Regions from separate parts of the Salinivibrio sp. IB868 genome, predicted to be linked through region 1. Evidence: predicted binding sites of a transcription regulator. Region 1 holds the regulator's gene; the other holds the start of a gene.
The links. Region 1 encodes MetJ, which represses methionine synthesis genes. Its sites were predicted from a motif close to TTAGACNTNTANANGTCTAA; they were not measured.

Region 1 (7,632 bases):
TTTACGCAGCGAGGTTGGCATCACCGCCCCCATCGCATCTCCTAGCGGATGATGGTAAAAACGACTCGCCCATTGCAGGAGATTGTATACCGCGGGGGTCCAAACCGGCTGCGTGTCGAGTACGGTATCAATCGCTTTGAGTTGGCTGGCTTCCACACTGGCCGTTGGCGACAAGCCGGTAACGATGCCAACTTTATGCTGGCGTCCAAACGGCACCTTGACGCGCCCTCCGATGATCGGATGCTGATCGTCAGCAATACGGTAATCAAAGGTTTTCGGCAAAGGGACAGGCAAAGCCACCTGAGCAAACTGTTCCATCACAACATCTTATTGGCCAGAAGGAATGTCAGTGTAACGGTTAGCCACACGTTGGCAAAGCCTTGTTGCACCGTAAGAGACACGCGGATTGCACAAAAAAGTTGCGAAAAAGAGGGCGCTTGATTAGAATTGCGCGCCTTAGAAAATGTTTGTTAACGACGTGTGGTGCCCGGCTTAGGATCGGGAGAGCGACACGGCCTTTAAGATGAGGTTATCCCTATGAAAGCTGGTATCCATCCAGAGTACAAAGCCGTCACAGCAAAATGCTCTTGCGGTAACGAATTCGCGTTCAGCACAACCCTAGGTAAAGACATTTACCTAGACGTGTGTGACAAGTGTCACCCATTCTACACTGGTAAGCAGCGTATCCTTGATACCGGTGGCCGTGTTGACCGCTTTAAGAAGCGTTTCGGTGCCCTTAGCAGCAAAAAATAAGCCGCTATTGACCGAATACAGAGAAGGGACGCATCAGCGTCCCTTTTTTGATCGTATCGTCCCTGTCATCGGACAACAGGTCCGAGCATCATCGCGAATGCGCTGTTAGTACTGGTGGACGTTTGCTCCCTGCGTTACCATCTTTTTTATTATACAAACCTTCCCTGTGTGGTTTGTAGAGTGTCTGACTAATATCGGTGACGCTTCCCTGTCGATATTAGTTTCCCCTTCACGATAATAATTAGGAACACTAGATGTCGGACGATAAACGCCAGCAAGCGCTGGATTATCATGCATACCCTACTCCCGGAAAAATTTCTGTTGAATTGAGCAAACCTGCTGACTCGGCCGCGGATCTCGCGTTGGCGTATAGTCCTGGCGTTGCTGAGCCTGTGCGTGAGATAGCGCAAGATGCGGATGCGGTTTACCGCTATACGGGTAAAGGCAACATGGTGGCGGTGGTCTCAAACGGCACCGCGATTTTGGGGCTAGGAAATTTAGGCCCCATGGCTTCTAAGCCTGTCATGGAAGGTAAAGCTTTATTGTTCAAGCGTTTTGCTGGCTTGGACTCGATCGACATTGAAGTCAAACACCGTACTATCGATGAATTCGTGGATACCGTGGCGAACATCGCGGATACCTTTGGCGGTATCAATCTCGAAGATATCAAAGCCCCAGACTGTTTTGAGATTGAAAAACAATTGATTGCACGTTGCGAAGTGCCTGTATTTCATGATGATCAACACGGCACTGCCATCGTCACCGCTGCCGGCATGCTTAACGCGCTTGAGCTGCAAGGCAAAGATATCCGCGAGGCGACGGTGGTGTGCATGGGCGCAGGCGCGGCGGCTGTTGCCTGTATGGAGCTATTAATAAAATGTGGCGCTCAGCGGGAAAAAATCTATATGTTGGATCGTAAAGGCGTGATCCATACGCGTCGTGACGACATCAACAAATACAAGCAGCTGTTTGCCAATAACACGGATAAGCGTACCCTCGAAGATGTGATTGAGGGCGCGGATATGTTCGTTGGCGTCTCCGGTCCAGACTTGCTTTCACCCGACGCCTTGAAGCTGATGGCAGATAAACCCGTGGTATTTGCCTGCTCGAACCCAGATCCTGAAATTCATCCGGATGTGGCGCATCAAGTGCGCGATGATCTGATCATGGGAACCGGGCGTTCGGATTACCCGAATCAGGTCAATAACGTGCTCTGCTTCCCGTTTATTTTCCGTGGCGCATTGGATGTACGTGCCAGTGAAATTAACGATGCGATGAAGTTGGCAGCGGTAGAAGCCATTCGCAGCCTAGCCAAAGAGCCTGTCCCACAAACGGTATTAGACGCCGCCGGTTTGTCTTCGCTAAGCTTTGGCCCAGATTACATTATTCCCAAGCCAATGGACGCGCGTTTATTACCTAAGGTCGCCCGCGCGGTAGCGCTGGCCGCCGTGGAAACCGGCGTGGCTCGTATCGAGATGCCAGAAAACTATATGCTCGATAAGGCGTAATGCTTGAGCGTGAGGAAAGCGCGGTGGAATAGAGCCCGAAAAGGCTGTGCTGAGCACCTATCATTACAGAAAACCCGCCAATCGGCGGGTTTTTTTAGTATTCGCTATCGTCGAACTCGATACCAAGCTCTTCCATGATCCGACGTGCTTCAGCGGGAATGCTGTCGGGTTTATCCTTACGGATATCGTCATCGGTTGGTAGTGGTTGGCCGGTGTAGGCATGAAGAAATGCCTCACACAACAACTCACTGTTGGTCGCATGACGGAGGTTTTGCACCTGACGACGAGTACGCTCGTCGGTAAGAATTTTTAGTACTTTTAATGGGATAGAGACGGTGATCTTCTTTACCTGCTCTTTCTTTTTACCATGTTCGGCATACGGATTAATGTAGTCGCCGTTCCACTGCGCCATGTCTCACCTATCTTGATTATGGAATACCCAGAATGATGCTGCGGAGATTTTAGCTATATTAACCGCCACATGCAAAGGAGTATAGACGTCTAGAAGTGTTGACGTCCCAAAAAGCGCAGGGTAAGGTGGCAGTATGAAACCTGGATCACGCCCACCATGCGCAAACCAGACTAGCAAGGATAGATCATGACTGAGAAAAAAACCGACACTATCGCCGTTCGGACCGGGATTGGGACTGACACCCAGCACCATGCGGTGGTGCCTCCCCTGTACTTATCGACCAATTACCGTTTCCCGGCACTGGGTGATGTGCCTACTTACGACTACGCGCGAGGCGGCAACCCAACGCGTGCGCAGCTCGAACAAGCGCTGACTGACTTAGAAGGGGGCGCAGGTGCGGTGGTGACCAACTGCGGGATGTCGGCGATAAACTTGGTGCTATCTCTGTTGGAGGCTGGCGAGCATATTGTCGCCCCACATGATTGTTATGGCGGCACCTATCGCTTGCTCGAATCACGTGCCAAACAAGGGATCTGGCAGGTAAGTTTTGTCGATCAATCGGACCATGATGCGTTGGACCAAGCATTGGCTAAACAGCCCAAGCTCGTGCTGGTGGAAACCCCATCCAATCCACTCTTACGCGTGGTCGATATCGCAGAAATATGCCAAAAAGCCCATCAAGTGGGGGCTTGGGTGGTGGTCGACAACACGTTTTTATCGCCAGCTTTGCAAACGCCTTTTGCGCTGGGCGCGGATATGGTGGTGCATTCGACCACCAAATTTATTAATGGCCACTCTGATATTGTCGGTGGCGCGGTGATCGCCGCGACCAGTGAACTTGCCGAGACATTGGCTTGGTGGGGAAATTGCTTAGGGGCGACGGGCAATGCATTTGACAGTTATATGACACTGCGAGGGTTGCGCACATTGGGTGCACGCGTTAAACAACACCAACACAACACTGAAGCGGTACTCAGCTACCTGCAAACGGTGTCGGCAGTGCGGAAAATCTACTACCCCGGGTTGGCCTCTCACCCTGGCCACCAAATTGCTGCGCGCCAGCAAGCGGGGTTTGGTAGCATGCTGAGCTTAGAATTGGATACAGACCAAGCCGGTGTGGCGCGATTTATTGATGGCCTCACGTTATTTGCCCTCGCCGAGTCTCTCGGGGGGGTAGAAAGCTTGGTGACGCATCCTGGTTCGATGACACACAGAGCCATGAGTGACGCCGCGCAAGCGGAGGCGGGCATCGCACCGACCTTGTTGCGTTTTTCCATTGGATTAGAAGATGCGCAAGATTTGGTTGCCGATTTGGCGAACGCCTTTGCCCGTTTAGAGGGTGACACCCCATAGAGGCTGCGCTTCAGTGCGCGCCGCTTTACCGAGATTGATAGACATTAAGAGAGACCTTGCCATGCATGCGCAACCGACGGAAACGTCCCCCGAGTCACCACGCCAATTGCACAAGTTTGGTGGCAGTAGCCTTGCGAGCCCTGATTGCTATCGTCGCGTGGTCGATGTATTGACCGCGCATGCGAGCCAGCAAGACTTAATCGTGGTGTCCGCGGCAGGAAAAACCACTAACCAGCTGATCATGTGGTTAGCACAGTTAGACAAGGATGGGCGAGTGGCGCATGAGACCTTGCAAGCGGTGCGCGCCTTTCAGCAAGACTTGATTGAGAACTTGATTGATGGTGAACCCAAGCAGCAGCTGGTGGATGCGCTTTATGCCGATATCGCAACCATTGCGTCGTTGGGCGATCAGGGCGTGAACGAGAGCGACAAAGCGTACGTGCAAGGTTTTGGAGAGGTCTGGTCGGCGCGTCTGTTGGCCCAGTTATTGAAACAGCATCGACGTGCCGCGGTGATGTTAGACTCACGCCAATGTTTGCGCGCCGAGCGCGCCGCTCAGCCGGAAGTGGATCGCGGGGCGTCTTGGCCTTTATTGCAAAATCAGCTTTCACAGCATGGCGATACGCATGTGGTGATCACCGGCTTTATGGCACAAAATCAAGCGGGAGAAACAGTGCTGTTAGGGCGCAATGGCTCCGATTACTCGGCCACTGTCTTGGGGGCGCTTGCAGGCGTGAGCCGTGTGACCATTTGGAGTGATGTCGCGGGGGTCTATAGCGCGGACCCACGCCATGTTGATAATGCCTGTTTGCTGCCTTTGATTCGATTGGATGAGGCGGCTGAGCTGGCGCGACTCGCGGCTCCCGTGCTGCATAGCCGAACCTTACAGCCGGTGGCGCAAAGTGCGACCGACCTGACGTTGCGCTGCACCCAAGCGCCGGATAGCGGATCAACACGTATTGAACGCGTGTTAGCCACCGGGCGCGGGGCAAAAATCATTACGGCGTTGGATGAGGTGAGCTTGCTCCAGTTTGATGTCGCGCGAGGACAAGATTTTCAAGCGATAAAACAAGAGCTCAGCCGGATTTTGTCACAGCTAAAAGTACAGCCATTAGCAACGGATTACCAAGACGACCAGTACCGTATTTTGTTAGCGTTTACCACGGAAGTCGTGGCATTGGTAATGGCGCAAATTCAAGACGCCGGCCTCCCAGCTGAACTCAAACTGCGTGAAGGCTTTACCATGGTGGCGGCGGTAGGGGCGGGCGTGGTGAACAACCCTGTACACTGCCATGGCTTCTATCAGCAACTCAAATCACAGCCGGTGGAATTTATCAGTGAGTCGGCCTCTGGGCTGAGCCTGGTTGCTATCCTACGCCACGTCCACACTCAGGCACTGGTTGCCAGTTTGCATGATGCCTTGTTTCAAGCTCAGCGCCGTATCGGCTTGGTGTTGGTGGGCAAAGGCAATATTGGTACCCGTTGGCTAAGCCTTTTTGCCGAGCAAAAAGCACACTTGGAAAAGCGTCATGGTAAGGAAGTCTCACTGATTTCAGTGGTGGACAGTCGCAACCAATGGCTTGATTTTGCCGGTATTGACGCCACGCATGTGTTGGATGGGTTTGACGAGCGTTGCGAGCCTTATTTTGATGATGAGTGGCTCACCCGTCTACTGAATCACCCGTATGACGATGTGATTGTGTTGGATGTCACCGCCAGTGAGTCATTAGCGTACTTGTATCCGCGACTTGCCGAGCATGGCTTTCACTTAATCTCCGCCAACAAAGAGGCGGGCGCCGCACCCGCCGAGCAGTACCACGCGATTCAGCAGGCGTTTAGCAAAACCGGGCGCCATTGGCTCTACAATGCGACCGTGGGCGCCGGGTTACCGATTAACTACGCGGTGCAAGATCTGCGTGAAAGTGGTGACACGATTGTTGCACTGTCTGGGATCTTTTCTGGCACCTTGTCATGGCTGTTTTTGCAATTCAGTGGTGAGGTCCCCTTTAGCGTCCTGCTTGAGCAGGCTTGGCAGCAAGGCCTAACCGAGCCTGACCCACGGGATGATCTTTCTGGGGCTGACGTGGTGCGTAAATTGGTGATTTTGGCACGTGAAGCGGGCATGTCCCTCGAGCCTGAGCAGGTAAAGGTTGAGTCTTTGGTGCCTAAGTCACTGGCTGATCTGTCTTTGGATGCCTTTCTTGATAATGCACACCAAATGGATGAACCGCTACAAGAGCGATTAGACAAAGCGCATAAAAATCGGTCAGTGCTACGTTATGTGGCGCGCTTGGAGGTTAACGGCCACGCCCATGTGAGCCTAGAAACCTTACCCAGCGAGCATCCACTTGCGCATCTATTACCGTGTGACAATGTGTTTGCGATTGAAAGCCAATGGTATCGCGAGAATCCTTTGGTCATTCGTGGGCCAGGGGCGGGACGTGATGTCACCGCAGGCGCCATTCAATCCGATCTAAATCGCTTGATAAGTCGCCTTCACTAACCCGCTAATGGATAACCGTGATCAAGCTGTCTGCGCGCTGCGTAGGCAGCTTTTTTTGTGCCGTTACCCGCGTTGTGAGGTGTGCATTGATGGCTGTGTCGTCTATCTTCATAACACCATGAGTTTTTTTCATGGCTTGCATCGTTGACATTTTAGCCGAATCACGACAATCTTTAGACATATGGACGTCTAAACGTATAAATCAAAAGCAGAGCAGAAACAGGCAGACTGAACAGCGTCGTTCGGTGTCAGGGAGAGGATATGAGCTACACACACGCAGGCCACATTGATGCACTCAATCAGAACATTGCTGACTTAGATGGCGATATTAACGTCTCATTTGAGTTTTTTCCTCCCAGCACCCCAAGTATGGAAGAAACCCTCTGGAACTCAGTACATCGCTTAAAAGCACTCAAACCTAAGTTTATGTCGGTAACCTATGGCGCCAACTCCGGTGAGCGTGATCGCACCCATGACATCGTGAAAAGCATTCATGACCAGACTGGTATCGCGGCAGCACCCCATCTAACCTGCATTGATGCCACTGAAGATGAGCTCCGTCATATTGCCCGTGATTATTGGCAAAATGGCATCCGTGACATTGTGGCGTTGCGTGGCGACTTGCCATCGCCGGAGAAGAAGCCGGATATGTACGCGGTCGATTTAGTCCGTTTGCTCAAAGAAGAGCATGACTTTGATATCTCGGTTGCCGCTTACCCTGAGGTGCATCCAGAAGCGAAAAGCGCGCAGGCGGATTTGATTAACCTCAAGCGCAAAGTGGATGCTGGTGCTAGCCGGGCGATTACGCAGTTTTTCTTCGATGTCGAAAGTTATCTACGTTTTCGTGATCGCTGTGTTGCCGCCGGGATTGACGTGGAAATTGTCCCAGGGATTTTGCCCGTCTCTAACTTTAAGCAGGCGTCGCGCTTTGCCAAGATGACCAATGTGCGTGTGCCGCAGTGGATGCACAAACAGTATCAAGGGCTGGAGGATGATCCTGTCACGCGTCAGATGGTGGGCGCCTCTATTGCGCTTGATATGGTGCGAGTGCTAAGCCGTGAAGGCGTGAAAGATTTTCACTTTTATACCCTCAACCGTGCGGA
Region 2 (7,632 bases), on a different contig from region 1:
CCAGTTGCCAATCATAATCCCGGCAACCACCATTGCCAGCGGGCCAGAGACATGCAGCATATCGGCCAGGACATAGCCAGCGCTGGGGATAGCCAGCGTTAATAGCAATTCCATCGAGTGATCGTTGGTGGCACAAATCAAGCGATGGAAAAGATAGCCAAGCACCAGGCCATATAAAATCCCGCCAACGGCTTCTTGTAAAAACAAGGCAATGGTACCGCCCACCGTCGGGTTGTTGTCGCCAAAGGCCAGGGTAAAAAGAGTCACAAAGATCACGATACCCACGCCATCATTAAATAGCGACTCTCCCTCTATTTGTGTCGTGATCCGCATCGGTGCTTGCAGTTTTTTCACAATGGCGAGAACAGCAATGGGATCGGTCGGCGAGATCAGCGCGCCAAATAGCAGGCAGTAGAGATAATCGAAAGGAATACCGATCAGCTGAAACACGCCCCAGATACCGGTGCCGATTAAAAACACAGAGACCAATAGCCCGCCGATCACCAGGGTCGTGATCTCCCACTTTTGGTCGGAGAAAGAGGGAAGCTTGACACCAATTCCCCCCGCGAAGAGCAAAAAGCCGAGGACGCCTTTGAGCAAAAAGGTATCAAAGTGGATATCTGTCAGTATTTGCTCGGCCATGGTTTTGAGTGGAATGGCTTGGTATTGACCAGCGACCACTATCAACAAAGACAGTAGGAGCGAGCTAGCGGTAATGGCGATGGTGGTTTGTACTCGACTGATTTTACTATTAATAAAAGCGATAAAGATGGCTGCAGCAGCCATAAAGCTGAGGATTGCGTAAGTTGACATGCCGCTTCCTAGTACAACGAGGGAATGAAAAAATGTGTCAAAATATTAATAGAAATCGTTGTCAAAACGAACAGCTGAATTGAAATAGATCAAAATAAATTGTTATTTATAGACGTCTAGATTTCCATTTTCGCTGTGGTAGGATGAAATGACTGCAACGAGGAAGATGATAAGCGTAATAGTATGGACCGACTGACACAGCAACTGCGCGACCGTATTCTAGTGATCGATGGTGGCATGGGCACCATGATTCAGGGGTTAGGGCTCAATGAGGCCGATTATCGTGGCCAACGTTTTAAAGATTGGCACTGTGATGTGAAAGGCAACAATGATCTTTTGGTGCTGACTCAGCCTGATAAGATCGCTTCGCTACACAGTGATTACCTGGCCGCGGGCGCGGACATTATTGAAACTAACACCTTTAACGCCACCCAAATTGCGATGGCCGATTACGACATGCAGGCGCTGAGTGCGGAAATCAACGTCGCGGCAGCCCGGCTTGCGCGTGAGGTCGCTGATGCGTGGACGGCGAAAACGCCGGATAAACCCCGTTTTGTCGCGGGTGTGTTGGGGCCGACCAACCGAACGTGCTCAATCTCACCAGATGTGAATGACCCTGGGTTTCGCAATGTCAGCTTTGATCAGTTAGTCGACGTGTATGCCGAGTCCACCGAAGCGCTCATTGAGGGTGGGGTTGATATCATCATGTTGGAGACCATTTTTGATACCTTGAATGCCAAAGCCTGTGCGTTTGCGGTTGAAAAGGTCTTTGATGCCCGTGGGTTTCGCTTACCCATTATGATCTCCGGCACCATCACTGATGCGTCTGGACGCACCTTATCCGGACAAACGACCGCCGCCTTTTATCACTCGCTGCGCCATGTTGAGCCACTGTCGTTTGGCTTAAACTGCGCACTGGGGCCGGCTGAATTGCGCCAGTATGTCAAAGAGCTGAGCGACATTTGTGAGGGCTTTGTCTCCGTCCACCCTAATGCGGGGTTGCCCAACGCGTTTGGTGAGTATGACCTTTCTCCCGAAGAGATGGCGACACACATTGATGAGTGGGCGGCGTCAGGCTTTATCAATTTGGTCGGTGGTTGTTGTGGCACCACGCCTGAACATATTCAAGCGATTAGCGACGCGGTGAAAAAACATTCGCCACGCTCTCTGCCTGACCACCCTGTGGCCTGTCGCTTATCTGGGCTCGAGCCCCTGACCATTAATGCCGATAGCTTGTTCGTTAACGTGGGTGAGCGCACCAATGTAACTGGCTCAGCACGCTTTAAACGTTTAATCGTTGAAGAGCAATACGACGAGGCGCTGGAAGTGGCATTGCAGCAAGTGGAAAACGGCGCCCAAATCATCGATATCAATATGGATGAAGGCATGTTGGATGCCGAAAAGGCTATGGTGCGATTCCTCAATTTATGCGCGGCCGAGCCGGATATTGCCCGTGTGCCAGTGATGATTGACTCCTCTAAATGGGAAGTGATTGAAGCTGGCCTCAAGTGCATTCAAGGGAAAGGCATCGTCAATTCTATTTCGCTCAAAGAAGGAGAAGAGGCTTTTCTTCACCAAGCACGTTTAGTCCGTCGCTATGGCGCGGCGGTGATCGTGATGGCGTTTGACGAACAAGGTCAAGCCGATACTCAAGCGCGGAAAGTGGAAATCTGTACGCGCGCTTATCATCTTCTGGTCGAGCAAGTCGGTTTTCCGCCGGAAGATATTATCTTCGATCCCAACATTTTTGCGGTTGCTACCGGCATTGATGAGCACAATAACTACGCAGTCGATTTCATCAACGCCGTGGCTGACATTAAACAAACCCTGCCGCATGCCATGATCTCGGGCGGCGTCTCCAATGTGTCGTTTTCGTTTCGAGGCAACAACCCCGTCCGTGAGGCTATTCATGCGGTGTTTTTGTATCACTGCATCAAAAATGGCATGGACATGGGGATCGTCAATGCGGGCCAGTTAGCCATCTATGATGATTTGCCTGAATCGCTGCGCTTGGCAGTAGAAGATGTGGTGCTCAACAAAGATGATGGCGCCACGGAGCGTTTATTGGAGATCGCCGACAGCTATCGCGATAGTGGGGAGAACGAGGTCGCGGAAACTGCAGAGTGGCGCAGTTGGCCGGTGGAAAAGCGGTTGGAACATGCACTGGTCAAAGGCATTACAGAGTTTATTGTTGAAGACACCGAGCTGGCTCGCGCCGCGGCAAGTAAACCTCTAGAAGTGATTGAAGGCCCACTGATGGCAGGCATGAACGTGGTCGGGGACTTGTTTGGTGAAGGCAAGATGTTCCTACCACAAGTGGTGAAGTCGGCACGGGTGATGAAGCAGGCGGTGGCTTACCTTGAGCCTTACATCAATGCTGAAAAGCAGCAAGGACAGACCAATGGCAAGATCTTGCTCGCCACGGTCAAAGGGGATGTGCATGACATTGGCAAAAACATTGTTGGCGTGGTGCTGCAATGTAATAACTTCGAGATTATTGATCTCGGCGTGATGGTGCCGACCGATAAAATCCTGTCGGTGGCGCGTGAGGAAAACGTCGATATTATTGGTTTATCAGGCCTGATTACCCCATCGTTAGATGAAATGGTGAACGTGGCGAAAGAGATGGAGCGCCAAGGGTTTGATATTCCTTTGCTTATTGGCGGCGCGACCACGTCCAAAGCCCATACCGCGGTGAAGATTGAACAGCATTACCATGCGCCCGTGGTCTATGTGCCCAACGCGTCACGTGCCGTGGGGGTGTGCTCATCGTTGCTGTCACAGACTCAGCGGCCGGATTTTGTGGCCCGTTTAGCCAAAGACTATGCGGCGGTGCGTGAGCAACATCAACGCAAAACGCCTCGAACCGCTCCCGTCACCCTTGAGCAGGCGCGGGACAATAAGTGGCAAACGGACTGGGCAAACTATGCTCCTCCGCAGCCGTTGAAGCCGGGCGTGCATGTTTACGATGATGTCTCGATAGCGACCTTACGTCAGTATATCGACTGGACACCCTTCTTTATGACGTGGTCACTCAGTGGCAAATTCCCGGCGATTTTGGATCACGAACTAGTGGGTGAGGAAGCGCGCCGTTTGTATCAAGACGCCAATGCTTGGCTCGATCGTTTCGAGGCAGAAGGCTTGGTCGCCGCGAAGGGAGTGTGTGGCCTTTTTCCTGCCAACAGCGTTGAGGATGATATTGAAGTCTATGATGATGGGTCTCGCCAAGCGACGCTCACCGTACTGAACCACTTGCGTCAGCAAACGAAAAAGCCTCGTGGTGCCAACTATTGCTTGTCGGACTTTATTGCGCCAAAAAGCAGTGGCCAGCCGGATTGGATTGGCGCATTTGCGGTGACAGGTGGTATTGGCGAATATGCCTTGGCGGAAGAATACAAAGCGAAAGGGGATGATTATAACGCGATCATGATCCAGGCGGTCGCCGATAGACTTGCAGAAGCCTTTGCAGAGTACCTCCATCAGCAAATTCGGATTACCTTGTGGGGCTATGCGCCCGATGAGACGCTCGATAACGATGCGCTGATCCGCGAGCAATACCAAGGGATCCGGCCAGCGCCGGGTTATGCCGCCTGTCCTGAACACAGTGAGAAAGGCAAAATTTGGCAATTGCTGTCGGTAGAAGCACATACGGGGATGACACTTACCGAAAGCTATGCCATGTGGCCGGGGGCGTCGGTCTCAGGTTGGTATTTTTCCCACCCTGAGTCACGTTACTTTGCGGTGGCGAAGATCCAAAACGATCAGCGAGACAGCTACGCAGCACGCAAAGGGTGGAGCAGCGAAGAAGCGGAGAAATGGCTCGGGCCGAACTTAAACGGCTAACGAAAGAAGCCAGCATATTGGCTGTGCTGGCTTTTTTATTATTCAAATAAGTCCGCGTGTAACCGCTGCACCACCTGGGTGGCATCGTCATCTTCAACCACAACACATACATTGTGGTTGCTGGCACCGTAGCAAATCATGCGTAGTTTATGTTGTGCTAAGGCACTGAACACTGGTGCTGTCGCGCCAGCAGTATGATTCATATCATTGCCAATCAGCGCTACCACCGCCAGGTTCTCGCAGATCTCGACATGACATAACTGGGTCAGCTCGGCGATAGCCGCTTGTGGCAGCTGCGGCGCGTCGCCCTGAGTGTTGGTTTGATCAAGGGTTAAAGCGACACTGACCTCCGAGGTGGTGATCAAGTCCACCGAGATTTCAAATCGTGCCAAAACCTCAAATACTTTGGCCAAAAAACCATATGCATGGAACATGTTTAAGCTGGTTAGTGTCACCATGGTTTGGTTTCGTCGTAAGGCGACGGCACGAAACAGCGGTGCCGAGTGCGCGTGCTCGCGGATCCAGGTGCCGCCTTGCTCAGGCGCTCTCGCGGCCCCGACAAACACTGGTATATGTTGGCGCACTGCAGGCAGCAAGGTGGACGGGTGCAGGATTTTGGCACCAAACGTGGCCATTTCTGAGGCTTCGCTAAAACTAATCTCACTGATTGGGCGCGCTTGTTCGGCAATCCGCGGGTCGGTGGTATAAATCCCGGGCACATCGGTCCAAATGGCCAAACTCTCTGCGTCCACGGCTTCGGCGAACAGTGCTGCACTGTAGTCGCTACCACCACGGCCTAAGGTGGTGGTTTGTCCGTGGGCATCCGCGCCGATAAACCCTTGGGTGACCACTCGATGTGTGGCTAAATGCGGAAGCAATTGGTCGTGGCACTGTGTTCGCGTCTGTTGTGGGTCAGGCTGGGCACAGCCAAACTGGCTGTCGGTGCGCAGCAATTCACGCGCATCTACTCTCAAAGCGGTTATACCTCGGCTGTTGAGCAAATGGGTGAAAATATGGGTTGAGATCAGCTCGCCGCAGGCAACTAACGCATCCGTTAGCGCTGTGTCAGGAATGATGGCCGCTTTTTCGGCATACTCGGCAATGGCGAGATGCCAGTGTTCGACGGCTGCTTGCGTGTTTTGGCAATCAGGAAGTTGCTGCAATATTGCTTGGTGAATGGCATTAATGGCGTCCAACTTGGCTTGGCGCACGTCAGGGTCGCTGATCCCTTTTGCGAGCGCGACTAAATGATTGGTCACTCCGGCGCACGCACTGATCACGATTAAACGGGTTTGCGGGTTTTGCTCGATAACCGCGGCGCTTTGCTGCATCGCCGCTAGCGTCCCGACACTGGTGCCGCCAAACTTAGCGACTGAAATTGATGGTAACGGGTTCACGTCCTTTTCCCCTTTTGAGCTCGTGCTCATTGATTCAACATATTCAAAAGTCAGTGGGGAACATCAGAAGTCACATCGTGACCGCGATAAATACCGCGACAAGGTAGGAAGAGCAAACGGCAGGCATTCTGCCAGAAGCGCTCCACCTGTCTGTCCATATGGATGACAAGTGACAGCCTGAAGGATTCAGCCTTCAAGGCCGGCAGCGTATCGACCCCGATCTTACGCCACCTCGGCATTGTCTCCCCTGGTTATCACGCTTAGGAGTGGGGCTCCGCCTGATAACTGCCTGAGAAATGCACCTCTTCTGCATGTTCAGTCATGGGTTGGTGACCGCATGAACAGTTTTAACATTACGGGTGTGGTCGCAGGGTGTCAACCGTGTTTTTGCTCTTGATGGGGGAGCACTGCCCAGCCCCCGCTTTGACTGAGGAAAAGGAGGCCATTGCGCCCTATCGGCACTGAAAAGAAACATAAATCGCCGCTAGCGATCACACAGTTCATGTGCCAGAGGCTAGGGGGATGGCGAAAAAATATGCTATAACGGTGAGCCTCGGTACCAACAACAAGGATTCGTGATGGCTCGTGCAATTTCCGATATTCAGTCTTTTCAACCCGTCGCTCGCACATTGATGGGGCCAGGGCCCTCTGACATTTACCCGTCGGTGCTGCAATCATTGAGCAAGCCGACATTGGGGCATCTTGACCCCTTATTCATTGGCATGATGGATGAGGTCAAGCAGCTACTGCAGTACGCTTTTCAAACCGACAATCCGTTTACCATTGCGGTCTCTGCACCCGGGAGTGCGGGGATGGAAGCCTGTTTTGTCAATTTGGTGGAGCCTGGCGACACATTGATCGTCTGTCGCAATGGCGTGTTTGGCGACCGGATGCGAGAAAACGTGGAGCGTTGTGGCGCACATGCGGTCATGGTTGATGATGCCTGGGGCGATCCGGTTAATCCTGAAAAGGTTGAAGCGGCCTTGAAGGCGCACCCGGAGGCTAGCATTGTCGCATTTGTCCACGCGGAGACGTCCACAGGCGCTTGCTCTGATGCACAGGCCCTTGCCACCTTGGCACGTGAACACGGCTGCCTCACTATTGTCGATGCGGTGACCTCACTCGGTGGCGTGCCGTTGAAGGTGGACGAGTGGCAATTAGATGCAGTCTATTCAGGCAGTCAAAAATGTTTGTCGTGTGTACCGGGCTTGTCGCCAGTGACATTCTCGCCCCGTGCAGTAGAAAAAATGCAGGCGCGGACTCACAAGGTGCAAAGCTGGTTTCTCGATCAAAGTTTGGTGCTGGGGTATTGGAGCGGCGACGGCAAACGTAGCTACCACCATACGGCACCCGTGAATAGTTTATATGCCCTACATGAAGCCCTGCTCAAACTGTATCACGAAGGGATTGAGAACGCGTGGCAACGCCACGATACCATGCATCAGCGTTTGAAAGCGGGATTGGACAATTTAGGGATTGGCTTTGTGGTCGATGAACCTTATCGTTTGCCCCAGCTTAACGCCGTTTATATTCCTGAGGGCGTGGATGATGCCGCCGTGCGCCAGCATTTACTTCACAC

Region 2: metH (methionine synthase) is a predicted target of MetJ. The motif match lies at 922-941, and genes of this name have one in related genera.

What each region holds. Positions count from the first base shown of each region.
Region 1 is NZ_MUEW01000003.1:192,156-199,787, forward strand. Features, by position in the region: gene priA (primosomal protein N') at 1-321, opposite strand, end outside; gene rpmE (50S ribosomal protein L31) at 538-753, shown strand; gene BZG20_RS04455 (malic enzyme-like NAD(P)-binding protein) at 1,008-2,261, shown strand; gene metJ (met regulon transcriptional regulator MetJ) at 2,356-2,673, opposite strand; gene metB (cystathionine gamma-synthase) at 2,860-4,026, shown strand; gene BZG20_RS04470 (bifunctional aspartate kinase/homoserine dehydrogenase II) at 4,088-6,529, shown strand; gene metF (methylenetetrahydrofolate reductase) at 6,791-7,632, shown strand, end outside.
Region 2 is NZ_MUEW01000006.1:2,283-9,914, forward strand. Features, by position in the region: gene BZG20_RS07875 (sodium:proton antiporter) at 1-813, opposite strand, end outside; gene metH (methionine synthase) at 997-4,656, shown strand; gene lysC (lysine-sensitive aspartokinase 3) at 4,695-6,083, opposite strand; lysine riboswitch at 6,181-6,368, opposite strand; gene BZG20_RS07890 (alanine--glyoxylate aminotransferase family protein) at 6,632-7,632, shown strand, end outside.